Regions from separate parts of the Paraburkholderia sp. RL17-337-BIB-A genome, predicted to be linked through region 1. Evidence: predicted binding sites of a transcription regulator. Region 1 holds the regulator's gene; each other region holds the start of a gene.
What was found. The regulator LexA, encoded in region 1, represses DNA repair genes until DNA is damaged. The targets are predictions, from matches to a motif close to ACTGTATNNNNATACAGT.
Positions count from the first base shown of each region.

Region 1 (4,159 bases):
TGACGACGAACTCGTTCAGGCTGCGATAGCCCGCGGTTGTCTGCGGCGGTTGCGGTGGCGTTGCACTGTTCTCGCCGCTATGGCCGCTATTGGCCGCACTGTTTACACCATTGCCCGCGGCGGGGGCTGCAGGCACCGATGCAGGCACCGCGGCGTCCGGCGAATTTCCAGCGGCAGGCGGCGCCGGCGGCCGCTCGCCCGGATCGCCGCGCGGCGGTATGCCGTTCAGCAAAGCCGCAACGCCGTCGGGTGTTGCATAAGCATCGACCAGTGGACCGATCAAGGCCACGCCGATCATTGCGCCAATGGCGGCCAACGGATTGCCGCTGCCATGCGCGTCGAGCCGCCGCGATAACAAGCCGGTGACCTGCTGTTTCAGGCTCTCGCGCAAGGCGGGGAAGTCGACGTATTCATTGACGGTTTGCGCATCACGCGCATCCGCCGCGCGTTTGAGGTTATTCAGCGCCATGTAGGGCGACGCGTAACCGAACCCCAATGCGGCGATCACCGCAATCACAATCAATGTGACGATTAGAGGCCGGGTTGCGCTGCGTCTGGTGCGTGTTGAAACTGCCATCGAGTGGGATTCTCCGTCAGGTGTGATCTAACGTGGACCGCGGCCACGCGAAAACGATCCCAGACGATGTGCTGTGGAGGCGGTACGGCAGCCGAAAAAACTTCGCGCCGCATAGCTGCATATCCGCGCGCCGCACAACGGCATTGGAGCGGAGGGCTCGCCCAGTGCTGCTCATGCCTCGAACACCGCGCCGTGCACATTGGCCTCGTCGGCGATACAGCGATCGATCATGCGGCATACGGCGTCGACCGTGCCGACCATGATCAGCCGCGACGGCCCGTGATAGACCCGTACCGGCGCGCGACGCGCCGGTTCAGCCGTATTCAGCCCTGAATTCAACGACACGCGAGCAAATGCAGGCAACGAGGACGGCAAGCTCGATCCGCTGGCGGGCGCGTCGAACAGCGACGGAGCACTGGCCGAGGACGGCTCGATCAGTGAGCAGGGCACCAGCTTGCGCAAATGGCGCAAACGACCGAACTGGCGAAAAGGCAGCAGGCGGGCAAGGCGTTCCATGAGTCTCTCCAGGCGATTCAACGTTGGGGCAGCGTTCGGGCAGCTTTGAGGCAGTTTCGAGGGTGGCAAGGGCGGCTGGGGGCCGCTTTGAGGCAGCCCTCAGGCAGCTTTTGAGCCAGCTTCGGGGCGGCGCAGGAGCGAGTGGTTAGAACTCGCCCGGACGGATCAGCCCGACGGCGATACCTTCGAGCGCGAATTCCGCACTGCCGGTTTCAACGAAGATGTTGTCGTAATCGGGGTTCTCGGCAATCAGCTCGATACCGTTCGGCCGACGCTTCAACCGCTTGACCGTCACGTCGTCGCCAAGGCGCGCGATGATGATCTGGCCGTCTTTGGCTTCGGTTTTTTTCTGCACCGCGAGCAAGTCACCGTCGAAGATGCCCGCGTCGCGCATGGACAGTCCGCGCACCTTCAGCAGGTAGTCCGGCTTGCTCGAGAACAGCGCCGGGTCGCACGCGTAGTGCTGCGAGATATGTTCCTGCGCGAGGATCGGGCTACCCGCGGCCACGCGGCCGATCAGCGGCAACGACAGTTGCATGATGCTGGCGTGCGGCAGCGTGAACTGGTACGGCGAATCTTCCGCGCCCGTTAGCAGGCGAATGCCGCGCGATGCGCCGGCCGCGAGTTCGATCACACCCTTGCGAGCCAGCGCCCGCAAATGTTCTTCTGCCGAATTGGCCGAGCTGAAACCCAGCTCTGCGGCGATCTCCGCGCGGGTGGGCGGAAAGCCGGTGCGTTCGATGGCCCGGCGGACCAGATCGAAAACCTGCTGCTGTCGTGCGGTGAGTTTGGTCATGGGGCTACTGTATGGATGAACAGGTGACTGTATTTTTATACAGTATTCCGCGCAATTCAAGCTTTACTTTAAGTTCGTGACGCAGGGTGGCGTTCGAGCGTCGGATTCCGACGTCTAAACAGCCGTTTTCGTGCCGCAACGCCTTATCCAGCCGTCATTACCACTTTTGCGTATTAAAGAATGAGGAAACATTATTTTTAATGATGAAAGCCCTTCGATAGACTGGGCTCCGAGTTGGCGCTCATGTGCACGTGACCGCGACGCAAAACAACACCACACGCTGTTTCAGCGGACCACCACGCGGAGAAAGTTGGCAATGAATCATCAAGGCACGGGGCTGGCAGGCAAGACCAAAAAACTCATCGCGGCGCTCGCATTCGGCGCGGCAGCGGCGCTCGGCGTCATGGCGCAGGCACATGCAGCCGACACGACGCTGCTGAACGTGTCGTACGACCCGACGCGCGAACTGTATCAGGACGTCAACCAGGCATTCGGCAAGGAATGGAAGGCGAAGACCGGCGAGACGATCACCTTCAAGCAGTCGCACGGCGGCTCGGGCGCGCAAGCCCGCTCGGTGCTGGACGGTCTGCAGGCGGACGTGGTGACGCTGGCGCTCGCCTACGACATCGACGCATTGGCTAGCAAGGGTCTGGTCGACAAGGGCTGGCAAAAGCGCTTGCCGGATAACGCCTCGCCGTACACGTCGACAATTGTGTTTCTGGTGCGCAAGGGCAACCCGAAGCACATCAAGGACTGGGACGATCTGATCAAGCCGGGTGTGTCGATCGTCACGCCGAATCCGAAGACCTCGGGCGGCGCGCGCTGGAACTACCTGGCCGCATGGGCCTATGCTGAACATCTGCCGGGCGGCAACGACCAGAAGGCCAAGGACTTCGTCGGCAAGCTCTACAAGAACGCCGGCGTGCTGGATTCGGGCGCGCGTGGCGCGACCACCAGCTTCGTGCAACGCGGTATCGGCGACGTGTTGATTGCGTGGGAAAACGAAGCGTTCCTCTCGCTGAAGGAATTTGGTCCGGACAAGTTTGAAATCGTCGTGCCGTCGGTGAGTATTCTGGCCGAGCCGCCGGTTGCGGTGGTGGACAAGGTGGTCGACAGGCACGGCACGCGCAAGGTGGCCGAAGCGTATCTGAACTTCCTGTACAGCGAGCAGGGTCAGGAAATCGCCGCGCGGAACTTCTACCGTCCGCGTTCGAACAAGGTACCGGCTGAGCTGACGGCCAAGTTTCCGAAGCTGAAGCTGTACACGATTGACGATTCGTTCGGCGGCTGGGCGAACGCGCAGAAGACGCACTTTGCCGACGGCGGCGTGTTCGATTCGATCTACTCGCCGCAGTAAGCCGCGCTTAGCCGCGGATAGCAATAGACAGCTGGATCCGCGCCGTTCGGCGCGCAAGGTATCACCCCGCCACGAAGCGCGCCCCCCGGGGCGCGCTTTTTGGCGAGCCAGGCGGCCGAAAAAAGAGCCGCCGGCCTCAACCCTGAAGAGTACTCAGCATGACGACGTTGACTTTCCGAAAACCGAGCGCGTTGCCCGGTTTTGGCCTGACACTCGGCATCACGGTGGCTTATCTGAGCCTCGTGGTGCTGATTCCGCTTGCGGCGGCCTTTCTCAAGACCGCGACGCTCGACTGGCCTCAGTTCGTGCGCGCGGTGAGTTCGCCGCGCGTGCTCGCGTCGTATCGCCTCACGTTTTTCTCGGCCCTCGGCGGCGCGCTGATCAACGCGGTGTTCGGCTTTCTGGTCGCGTGGGTGCTGGTGCGCTATACGTTTCCGTTCAAGCGCATCGTCGACGCGGTGGTCGATCTGCCGTTTGCTTTGCCGACCTCCGTGGCCGGCATTTCGCTCGCGGCCGTGTATGCGGGCAACGGCTGGATCGGGCAGTTCCTCGAACCGCTCGGCATCAAGATCGCGTTTACGCCGGCTGGTGTGCTGATCGCGCTGACCTTCATTGGTTTGCCGTTCGTCGTGCGGACCGTGCAGCCGGTGCTCGAAGAGTTCGAACGTGAACAGGAAGAAGCCGCGGCGTGCCTCGGCGCGTCGCGCTGGCTGACGTTTCGCCGCGTGGTGTTGCCGGCGGTATTCCCGGCCTTACTGACCGGCTTCGCGCTGGCGTTCGCGCGGGCGCTCGGCGAATACGGCTCGGTGATTTTCATCGCCGGTAACGTGCCGATGAAATCGGAAATCACGTCGCTGCTGATCATCACCAAGCTGGAGCAATACGACTATGCCGGCGCCACGGCCATCGCGGT
Region 1 covers NZ_JARESY010000001.1:2,618,732-2,622,890, reverse strand. Annotated here, with positions in the region: gene P0D84_RS11785 (DUF2939 domain-containing protein) at 1-577, opposite strand, end outside; gene P0D84_RS11780 (hypothetical protein) at 749-1,093, opposite strand; gene lexA (transcriptional repressor LexA) at 1,239-1,889, opposite strand; gene P0D84_RS11770 (sulfate ABC transporter substrate-binding protein) at 2,206-3,246, shown strand; gene cysT (sulfate ABC transporter permease subunit CysT) at 3,405-4,159, shown strand, end outside.

Region 2 (4,159 bases), 520 kb from region 1:
AGTCCAATGGCCGACGACAAGTGCGACTTGCCGCCTCCGGACGGCCCCAGAAGAATCAGGTTGGCGCCGTTGCGCAGCCAGCCGTCGCCAGCGCAAAGCGCCGAGACGTGCGCTCTCGACACCATCGGCACCGCGTCGAAATCGAAGTTCTCCAGCGTCTTGCCCGGCAGCAGCCTGGCGTCCCTGAGGTGACGTTCGATGCGACGTCGATCGCGCTCGGCGATCTCGTGTTCGGCCAGCGCCATGAGCAGCGCGCGCCGCGGGCCAGCCTTCCGTGTCGGAACGCTCGGCAAAGCTCGACCAGATCTGCTTGATGGCGGGCAGCCGCAAATCGTTGAGCAGCAGCGACAGGCGGGTGGCGTCGAATTCGTGATTCATGCTGCCACCTCCATTTGCAGGCCAAGCAGGGCCTCGTAGTCGCGCAACGAAGGCAGCTGGACGTTCACCTGCGGCAGGCTCGCGGGTTTCGCTTCGAAACGGGAACTCAGCGCGTGCAGATCGGGCAGTTGCCCGTCGGCCAGGCACTGCTCGAGTGCCTGCGCCAGTTGTGCCTCGCAGTTGCGCTCGTGGGCCAGGCTGAGCAGTTCAACCATGGTCTTGCATGCCGCACGCTCAGGCAGTTGCTCGCACAGGCGTTCGAAGGTCAATCGATAGGCCTCACGCGGAAAGACCTGATCGCGGTAGACCAGGTTGAGCAGCGCCATGGGCTTGCGGCGCAGCGCGTGGATGATGTGCCGGTAGTTGACGACGTGGCCGTGCTTGCCACTGGGACCCGGACGGCCGCGCTGCAGCGTCATCAGGGCGGTGCTGCCCAGGAACAGTTCCAGCCGGTCGTCATACAGCCGCACGCGCAGTCGATGACCGATCAGCCGGGACGGGACGGTATAGAACACCTTGCGCAGGACAAAGCCGCCGGTGGAGCTGACGTACACACGCGTTTGCTCGTAGTCCGTCGTGCGCTGCGGCGGCAGTGGCTGAAGCTGCGGGCGCTCGGCCTCAATGCGCTTGCCATTGCGCGCGTTGATGCGACAGACGTGCTCGTCGATGAAGCGGCGATAGGTATCGAGGTCGTCGAAGTCTTTACTGCCGCGCAAAAGCAACGCATCACGCACCGCGTTCTTGAGGTGGCCGTGAGGGCTCTCGATGGAGCCGTTCTCATGGGCAACGCCGCGGTTGTTGCGCGTAGGCTGCATTCCGTAGTGAGCACAGAGCGCTTCGTAACGCGTGGTGAGATCGTCGCGCGCTTCGCGTTCGAGATTGCGGAACGCCGCCGACAGGCTGTCGCTGCGGTGCTCGCGCGGTGCGCCACCGAGCACCCACAACGCGTTCTGCAGCCCTTCGGCCAGCGCGACATAGCTCTCGCCGCCGAGGATGACGTGAGCGTGCTCAAAGCCCGAGCAGGCCAGCCGGAAATGATACAGACGGTGGTCCAGCGCGACACCCGCCACGGTGACGCCCAGGCTGTCCATCTCGGTGAAGTCGGACAATCCGAGGCGACCGGGCTCGTGCACCTGGCGGAACATGACGTCACGCTCCTCGCCATGGAGTGCCCGCCAGTCGCGAATACGCCGCTCGAGCGTGCGACGCACGTTGCCCGGGAGGTCTGGATGGCGCCGAAGCATCTCGTCCAGTACGGCCACGGGCCGGATGCCGGGAGCGGACTGGAGCAGCGGGACGATCTCGGCGTCAAAGATTGCTGCCAGGGGATCAGCACGGCGACGCGTGCGTGGCGCCTTCTTCTTCGATGGCGGTCTTGGGTCCTGTTCGATGCGATAGGCAGTGGCGGCGCTGAACCCGGCGCGTGCGCCTGCCCTGGTCGGTTGTTCCTTGCTTCTGTACTTCATATAGAGCCTCATCTGGTGGTCGTTGACGTGACGCCCGGGCACCGTAGCCTCCCGTGAAATGGAAGGTTCCTTCATACCCGATCCACCGCGACCACCGACAAGGCTCCCCGACGACGGGGGGACTGTTCGGCGCGGCGTGGCGGCAGCGGTTTCCCCCCCCCCCCCCCCCCCCCCCACGCCAGTTCTCATCCTGATTGACGCGCTGTTCTCATCTTGATTGACGCGCGATAGCCTCGACAGGCCGGATCAAAAATGCCAGCGATGCCGACTCCTGAGCCGCCACTTGGAGACGCCGAACCTTATCGGCGCGCGCATTCGGCAGCCATACCAGCACCGCGCCGATGCCATCCTGCTTCAATGCCTGAGCGGCGGCCCACAGCGCCTGGTCTTCACCCGAGCGTATCCATAAGACACGCTCGACATCGATACCCCAAGCCCTCAGTGCCGAAGCACAGGGCTGATAAGGGGGTGCTACGAGCATGACGTTTCGTTCGGCGTGTGCCGTAAGATGCCGAAGCGCATGGGCCAGCAGGCGTAGTTCGCCAACTCCTTCGTGCTCAATCAATAACTCCGTCAGGCCGCCGGTCGACCAGCCCTGTCCCGGCAGCAGTTGATCCAGCGCGGCATAGCCGCTGGAAATCACCCGGGAATCCGCCTCGGCAAGCTCATTGCCCTGCCACACCTGACGCCTCAATTGTGACGACAACGTTGTCGTCATCAGGTGAATCGCTGCTGCCATAGTCACGCTCGTTCATAGGGAATGCTCCGCCCCGCCCGGCGTCGGACAAGCATAGGGCGGCAACGTTTCACTGTATATTTATACAGTATTTCGAGATGAATGTTAAGGCAGAGGGATGCAGCGAAACGCGCAGGAAGGAAATGTAGAGAGGTGTTGACGCTGCTTTTCTGCAGGTTTTTCGCCTACGGGAGAACTGTCACGTGGCATTGCTGCTACGCGAACAAAACCAGAGTTAGCGTGTTGGGAGGGATGGGAGCGTAAAGCCTAAGCATGTATGCCGTGGATACGAGCCAGAGTTGGCTGGTTTTGACGAGCGCCCGCCAGATCGGGAAGGGGCAATGCCGGCGAAACGGGAGCGCATTGGGCAGGATCGCGCGGCGATATTTCCGGATTCAGCCATTGTGACGAACAAACTGACGGACAGTTGCCGTGGTCCCGATGTGGGCGTGCCATCGTGGATGGTCATGACACGGCGGGGGCGAAGCTGCGTTCTGCGTCGGCTTATCTGGAGCTGACGCAGAACGCACTGCGGATCGGGAAGGAGTGACGCCGGAGCAGTGTGAGCGCATCAGCCATGTCGCGCGATGTTTCCAGATCCGGCCGTTACGACGGATGGACCACCTGGGCGAAGTGCCGGCGTGAGCGTGCCATCGCAGTCGTGATGGCACGGCTGGAGGCGAAGGCCCGTTCTGTGCCTGTTTTTGCAGACGGTAAACGCAGAAACCCCACCTTTTGGGGTGGGGTTTCTGTTGCTGCAGGGGAGCCTGACGATTACCTACTTTCACACGGGAATCCGCACTATCATCGGCGTGGAGTCGTTTCACGGTCCTGTTCGGGATGGGAAGGGGTGGGACCGACTCGCTATGGTCATCAGGCATGACTTGTTGTCGCACTGCTCGTGGAGCAATACAACCAATCTGGAAGAAGTAGTTTCTGGTGATGCTCACCAGGGGTAAAGCTGTTGGGGTTGTGTTGTTTCTGGCACAACACGTGATCTCAACCGTGGCGTAGTAAAACACACCGGTTATAGGATCAAGCCTTACGGGCAATTAGTATCAGTTAGCTTAACGCATTACTGCGCTTCCACACCTGACCTATCAACGTCCTGGTCTTGAACGACCCTTCAAGGGGCTCGAAGCCCCGGGGATATCTCATCTTAAGGCGAGTTTCCCGCTTAGATGCTTTCAGCGGTTATCTCTTCCGAACATAGCTACCCGGCGATGCCACTGGCGTGACAACCGGTACACCAGAGGTTCGTCCACTCCGGTCCTCTCGTACTAGGAGCAGCCCCCTTCAAATATCCAGCGCCCACGGCAGATAGGGACCAAACTGTCTCACGACGTTTTAAACCCAGCTCACGTACCTCTTTAAATGGCGAACAGCCATACCCTTGGGACCGGCTACAGCCCCAGGATGAGATGAGCCGACATCGAGGTGCCAAACACCGCCGTCGATATGAACTCTTGGGCGGTATCAGCCTGTTATCCCCAGAGTACCTTTTATCCGTTGAGCGATGGCCCTTCCATACAGAACCACCGGATCACTATGACCTGCTTTCGCACCTGCTCGACTTGTC
Region 2 covers NZ_JARESY010000001.1:3,140,860-3,145,018, forward strand. Annotated here, with positions in the region: partial or broken gene istB (IS21-like element helper ATPase IstB) at 1-378, opposite strand, end outside; gene istA (IS21 family transposase) at 375-1,886, opposite strand; gene imuA (translesion DNA synthesis-associated protein ImuA) at 2,053-2,583, opposite strand; rRNA gene rrf (5S ribosomal RNA) at 3,346-3,458, opposite strand; rRNA gene P0D84_RS14105 (23S ribosomal RNA) at 3,612-4,159, opposite strand, start outside.
Region 2: imuA (translesion DNA synthesis-associated protein ImuA) is a predicted target of LexA. The motif match lies at 2,653-2,670, and genes of this name have one in related genera.

Region 3 (4,159 bases), 1.5 Mb from region 1:
GTCGCGTCCATGATGCATCAGCCGAACAGGCCGTGGAGGAACCACCGCTGCTCTTCTTCCGCATCGCGGCTGCTAACGCGCTCGCGGTATATCCAGTAGCAACTCTGGTCGTCCGCCTGCGCAACGAAATAGTCGCGCGTCACCAGCTCACCATCAAACCAGCCGGCTTCGATGCGTTCGCCAGGTGACACCATCCGCAGTGGAGAACCATAGAAGGGACGATGCTGACGCATCAACAGCCGTACCGGGCTGTCCAGCATCCAGGTTGGTCGTGGAAGACCCAACGGAAGCGCTTCCTGCTTCGACTTATGCGTTACCGGCACCCAGCGGTTTGCAATTTCAGGGCGATGGTCTGCAGTCGGCGCTGGCCGAAGGACATTCTCTTCTCCGAGTCGCGCAACGAGTAACTCGAGAAGGCGTTCATGGTCTTCCTTTGAGCCGCCGGGCTCCGGGAAGAGCGTGTCGGAAGCCGGCGCCGCAGATTCTACTTTCGATGCGTCGAGTCTCAGTGCAATGACCGGTGCAGCCAGCTCAATTCGATGCAAACGCTCCTTGAGCAGCCGGACAAGATGCTCCTCTTTCCACGTCGGCTCGCCCAACGCGATGTCGATGGTTGTCGGCTCGATGGCGTCGCGCCCACGTTCATGCTCCAGCAGCAGCTTAATAGCCGTGACCGCCAATTGCTTGGCGCAAAGCCAGCCGCACAGTTGCACGATGAGTCGATGCGCACCGAACACTGCGCCGTCCGCATGCTCAAGACGGTCTGGCATTTCGATGCGTGCGGAAAAAGTGGGTGGCAGCTCTAGCCAGTCGAACAGTTCGGGAGCTGTGCCGAACGCGCGGTCGAGCGAATCGAGCAGATGTTCACCACATCGCCTCTGAAGGCCGGCGCGTGGCAGGCGTCGTACGTCGGCGATGGTTTCGCAGCCGAGCCCCGAGAACCAATCTCCAAACGGGCGAACCTCGGGAACCGCCATCATCGGCAAAGCGGCCAGCCGTTTCTCGAGCGATGCCAGTTTGAGCACGCGTCGGTTCCCAAACTTTGCGAGTAGCCATCCACCCTGGCCGGTGGGCGCAGCGCTGATACGCGCGGTCAGCCCGAGTGTCCCCAAGACTGACTTCGCTTCCCGGCACAATGCAAGCAGCCCACCAAAGAGTCGCAGACTCGCGCCGACTTCAACCACGACAGTCGCTTCGTCAAGCAAGGCGACCTCAGGTGAAAACCGCATCAGGGCGATGCCCACCTCCCGCCGTGCCGCGGCCTCCCTGGCCGCATCGCGCTCGTGCATCTCCGTTTCCGGAGACAGTGTCAGTACTCCACCGCGCTTCATCCCGAGGCGCACGCCGGCTGCGCGAGCCGCGTTGTCGGTAATGACCACTTTGTCTTTCTCCAGGACAGCACTTCCGTGCACGGGCTCAGATGACCACTTCGGTCGGAACACCTCGAGTGGCAACTTCGGCAAGTGGACGGCGAGAAAGACGCGCATGTCGGGAAAGCAGTACAGGAGTGGGTTGAAGAGGAATCGACAGAGGCTCTGCGCGGGCGGGCCCTCGTCGTTTCACAATGTGAACGGTCAGACCGTCGGCTGATGGTCTTAAAGCGAGCCGCAAAAGCGCGGGCGAAGAATCCTGAGCGGCGGCCAAAGGCCTGACCATCACGAAAAGCGTCTCGGATGATTGCGCAGCCAAATGGAGGCGTCGAAGCGATGAGGCCTGCGCGTATTGCGTCCAAAAGATGAGCGCGCTGCAACTGCCTGCCCGCAGAATCTGCTCCGCTGACCAGAGCGCATCTGCGGTCTTTTGCGCTTTCACCCGCAGCACCTGTTCAATGGGAAGTCCGATGTAGCTAAGTCCGAGTCCGTCTGGGGTATGCGGCGGCTGCACGAATGCAACGGGTCGATTGCCCGAGCCGCTGAGTGCCGGGCGCAGCAACCGCAATTCGCCCACCCCAGCTTGCTGGACCATCAGGTCGATGAGAGCTCCAACCGGCCAGCCCCCACCGGGAAGTTCAGCAGACAACGCGGGATAGCCGGTCTCAACGACCCGCCCACGGCCGCGCGCGAGCTGAGACGCACGCCACAGGGACGGATGTATCTCTTCGGCAGTAGCGCTAGCAGTAGACATGCGGCATCGAAAAAACCTGTATATTTATACAGTATCGTACACGCAATTCTGAGATAGTGAACTGACACTTTTCATCGGGAGCTGAATCGTGGATGCACGCGTTCGCAAGGTCAGCCATCCGATGCCGGAGGTGGCAACATTCATGTCAGCGATGCGTAATGCTTTCGGGGACGAGTGCGTCGATAATGCGGTCCGGCGCGGCAAAGTTGGTGAGCCGACGTTTTATGCGCGCGAGAATGGATGCACTGTTGGCACAGCAAGTCCGGCGAACGACAATGTCTGGCGCGTCAACGCCGACATACGAGACCGGCATTATTGTCCCGGGTGTGACGGCCGGTGCGTCGGCCAAGCAATTGGTTGCAAAGAGTGGCTGCAACGAACGGCCAGCAAGGAGAAACCGTGAAAAGAATTGGATTGGCGTTACTGGCAGCGACGATGGCGCCGACAGCGTTCGCAACTGGCGGATATTCGGAGATGTGGAATCCACCAGAGGCGCGCGCGACCGCACCACACAGCGTCAGTGCCACACACAACCTGGTAACTCGTCGGCATGTCGCGCCCCATGCACTGAAAGTGCACGCACGCCGCGCGCCGACATCTGCAACCAGGCTCATGGCGAAGCAACACCCCATGCAAGAAGTCGTTCCAGCGAACGAGCCTGACATGTCGGACATTCCTCGCCAGATAACTCCCGAGGGAAATGTGCTTCGCGTGAACTCGCGCGGAGCATCGGTAAAGGTTGGGCGCTGATGGAGTCGGAAAGCTATCGCGGCTACAACGTGTGGGGCCACGCCATCCTTCAGCAGGAAGACATCCTCCAGCCGGAACGTTATGCGGGAAGCGGGACCATTACTAAGAGCGGTAAGCTAATCGAAGCATCGGGCGTCCTCGGTCATTTCGACAGTGAAGAGGACGCGCAACATGCTGGCTTGGATTGGGCCCGCGCCTGGGTCGACGCGCACGGGTGAGGCCACGGCCTGGTCAGCAAGCTTGCACTCACACTGCTGCATCAGCAGACCTTGTAGGTGCCATATGAGCGGTACACGCAGCAATCACCGAATTTCCGGCCTGAGCATCATCACGCGTTCAAAAGGCGTCGTGCCGATGCTAGCAGCACCTCGATGGACACGGGCTTAAGGCAAAACCCATCCCATACTGCTGTGTCGCCGGGCCCCGCATGGTCAGCGCTTGTAAGAATCACAGGAATTCGCGCAAACTCTCGTTCTCGCTTCAGATGGTGGCAGAACTCAACGCCATCCATTATCGGCATCGACCGGTCTGTGATGATGAGGTCGGGCTTTTCTTCGTTAGCGGCAATAAGCCCCTCACGACCATTGCTAGCGGTCACGACTCGATAGCCTTCAAATTGAAGGATGCGTTTCCACGCAGTCACAATGGTGAGTTCGTCATCCACGACAAGAATGGTTTTCATCTTTGCTGGCTGTGAGTTTCTGGGAGGCGTCGGCATGGCATTCGTCAGGCATCCTGCCTGCTAACGGCCCGATAATCCACTTTCATCCTAGGCGAACCAAAGACCACAAGGCGAAACGGCAGGGCCTCTCCGGTAACCGTCTGTAAGTCGCCGTGGACCTCTCAAAAGCTTGGCCCGCACGGCAGGAGCCAGACTGCTGCATCGGAGGGCGCCTGACGTCAACCGCCTGGCCAGAAAGAAGCGTCTTCACCAACGCGTCGAACATCTGCCGGTCTCCGGCTCGAGCATCGCGTTCAGCGACCGTCAGGACCTGCCGCGACAGCGTGACAGCATCGTCCTTCCGGTGGCTGACTCTGGCCTCGGACAGACGTATCACAACGCGACGTCTCCCAGGTAGAATGCAATCAGAAAAAACGAGGCCCATTCCCGTGGGACCTACTGAGCGAGAGAACAGCACAATGAACCCCACAGGTGCAGTGCCGTTTGGTTTCGGGCCGGCTGACGCGCTCATTCGCGCGTTTGCAGACGGGTCGTTAATTGTGGCGACGTACGACCCGGAAGACGTGTTGCGTTATGCGAGCGCTGCGTTTAAGAGGGCGTTTA
Region 3 covers NZ_JARESY010000001.1:1,074,198-1,078,356, reverse strand. Annotated here, with positions in the region: gene P0D84_RS05100 (error-prone DNA polymerase) at 1-11, opposite strand, end outside; gene P0D84_RS05095 (Y-family DNA polymerase) at 18-1,487, opposite strand; gene imuA (translesion DNA synthesis-associated protein ImuA) at 1,417-2,124, opposite strand; gene P0D84_RS05085 (hypothetical protein) at 2,874-3,092, shown strand; gene P0D84_RS05080 (response regulator) at 3,203-3,556, opposite strand; gene P0D84_RS05075 (GGDEF domain-containing protein) at 4,015-4,159, shown strand, end outside.
Region 3: imuA (translesion DNA synthesis-associated protein ImuA) is a predicted target of LexA. The motif match lies at 2,140-2,157, and genes of this name have one in related genera.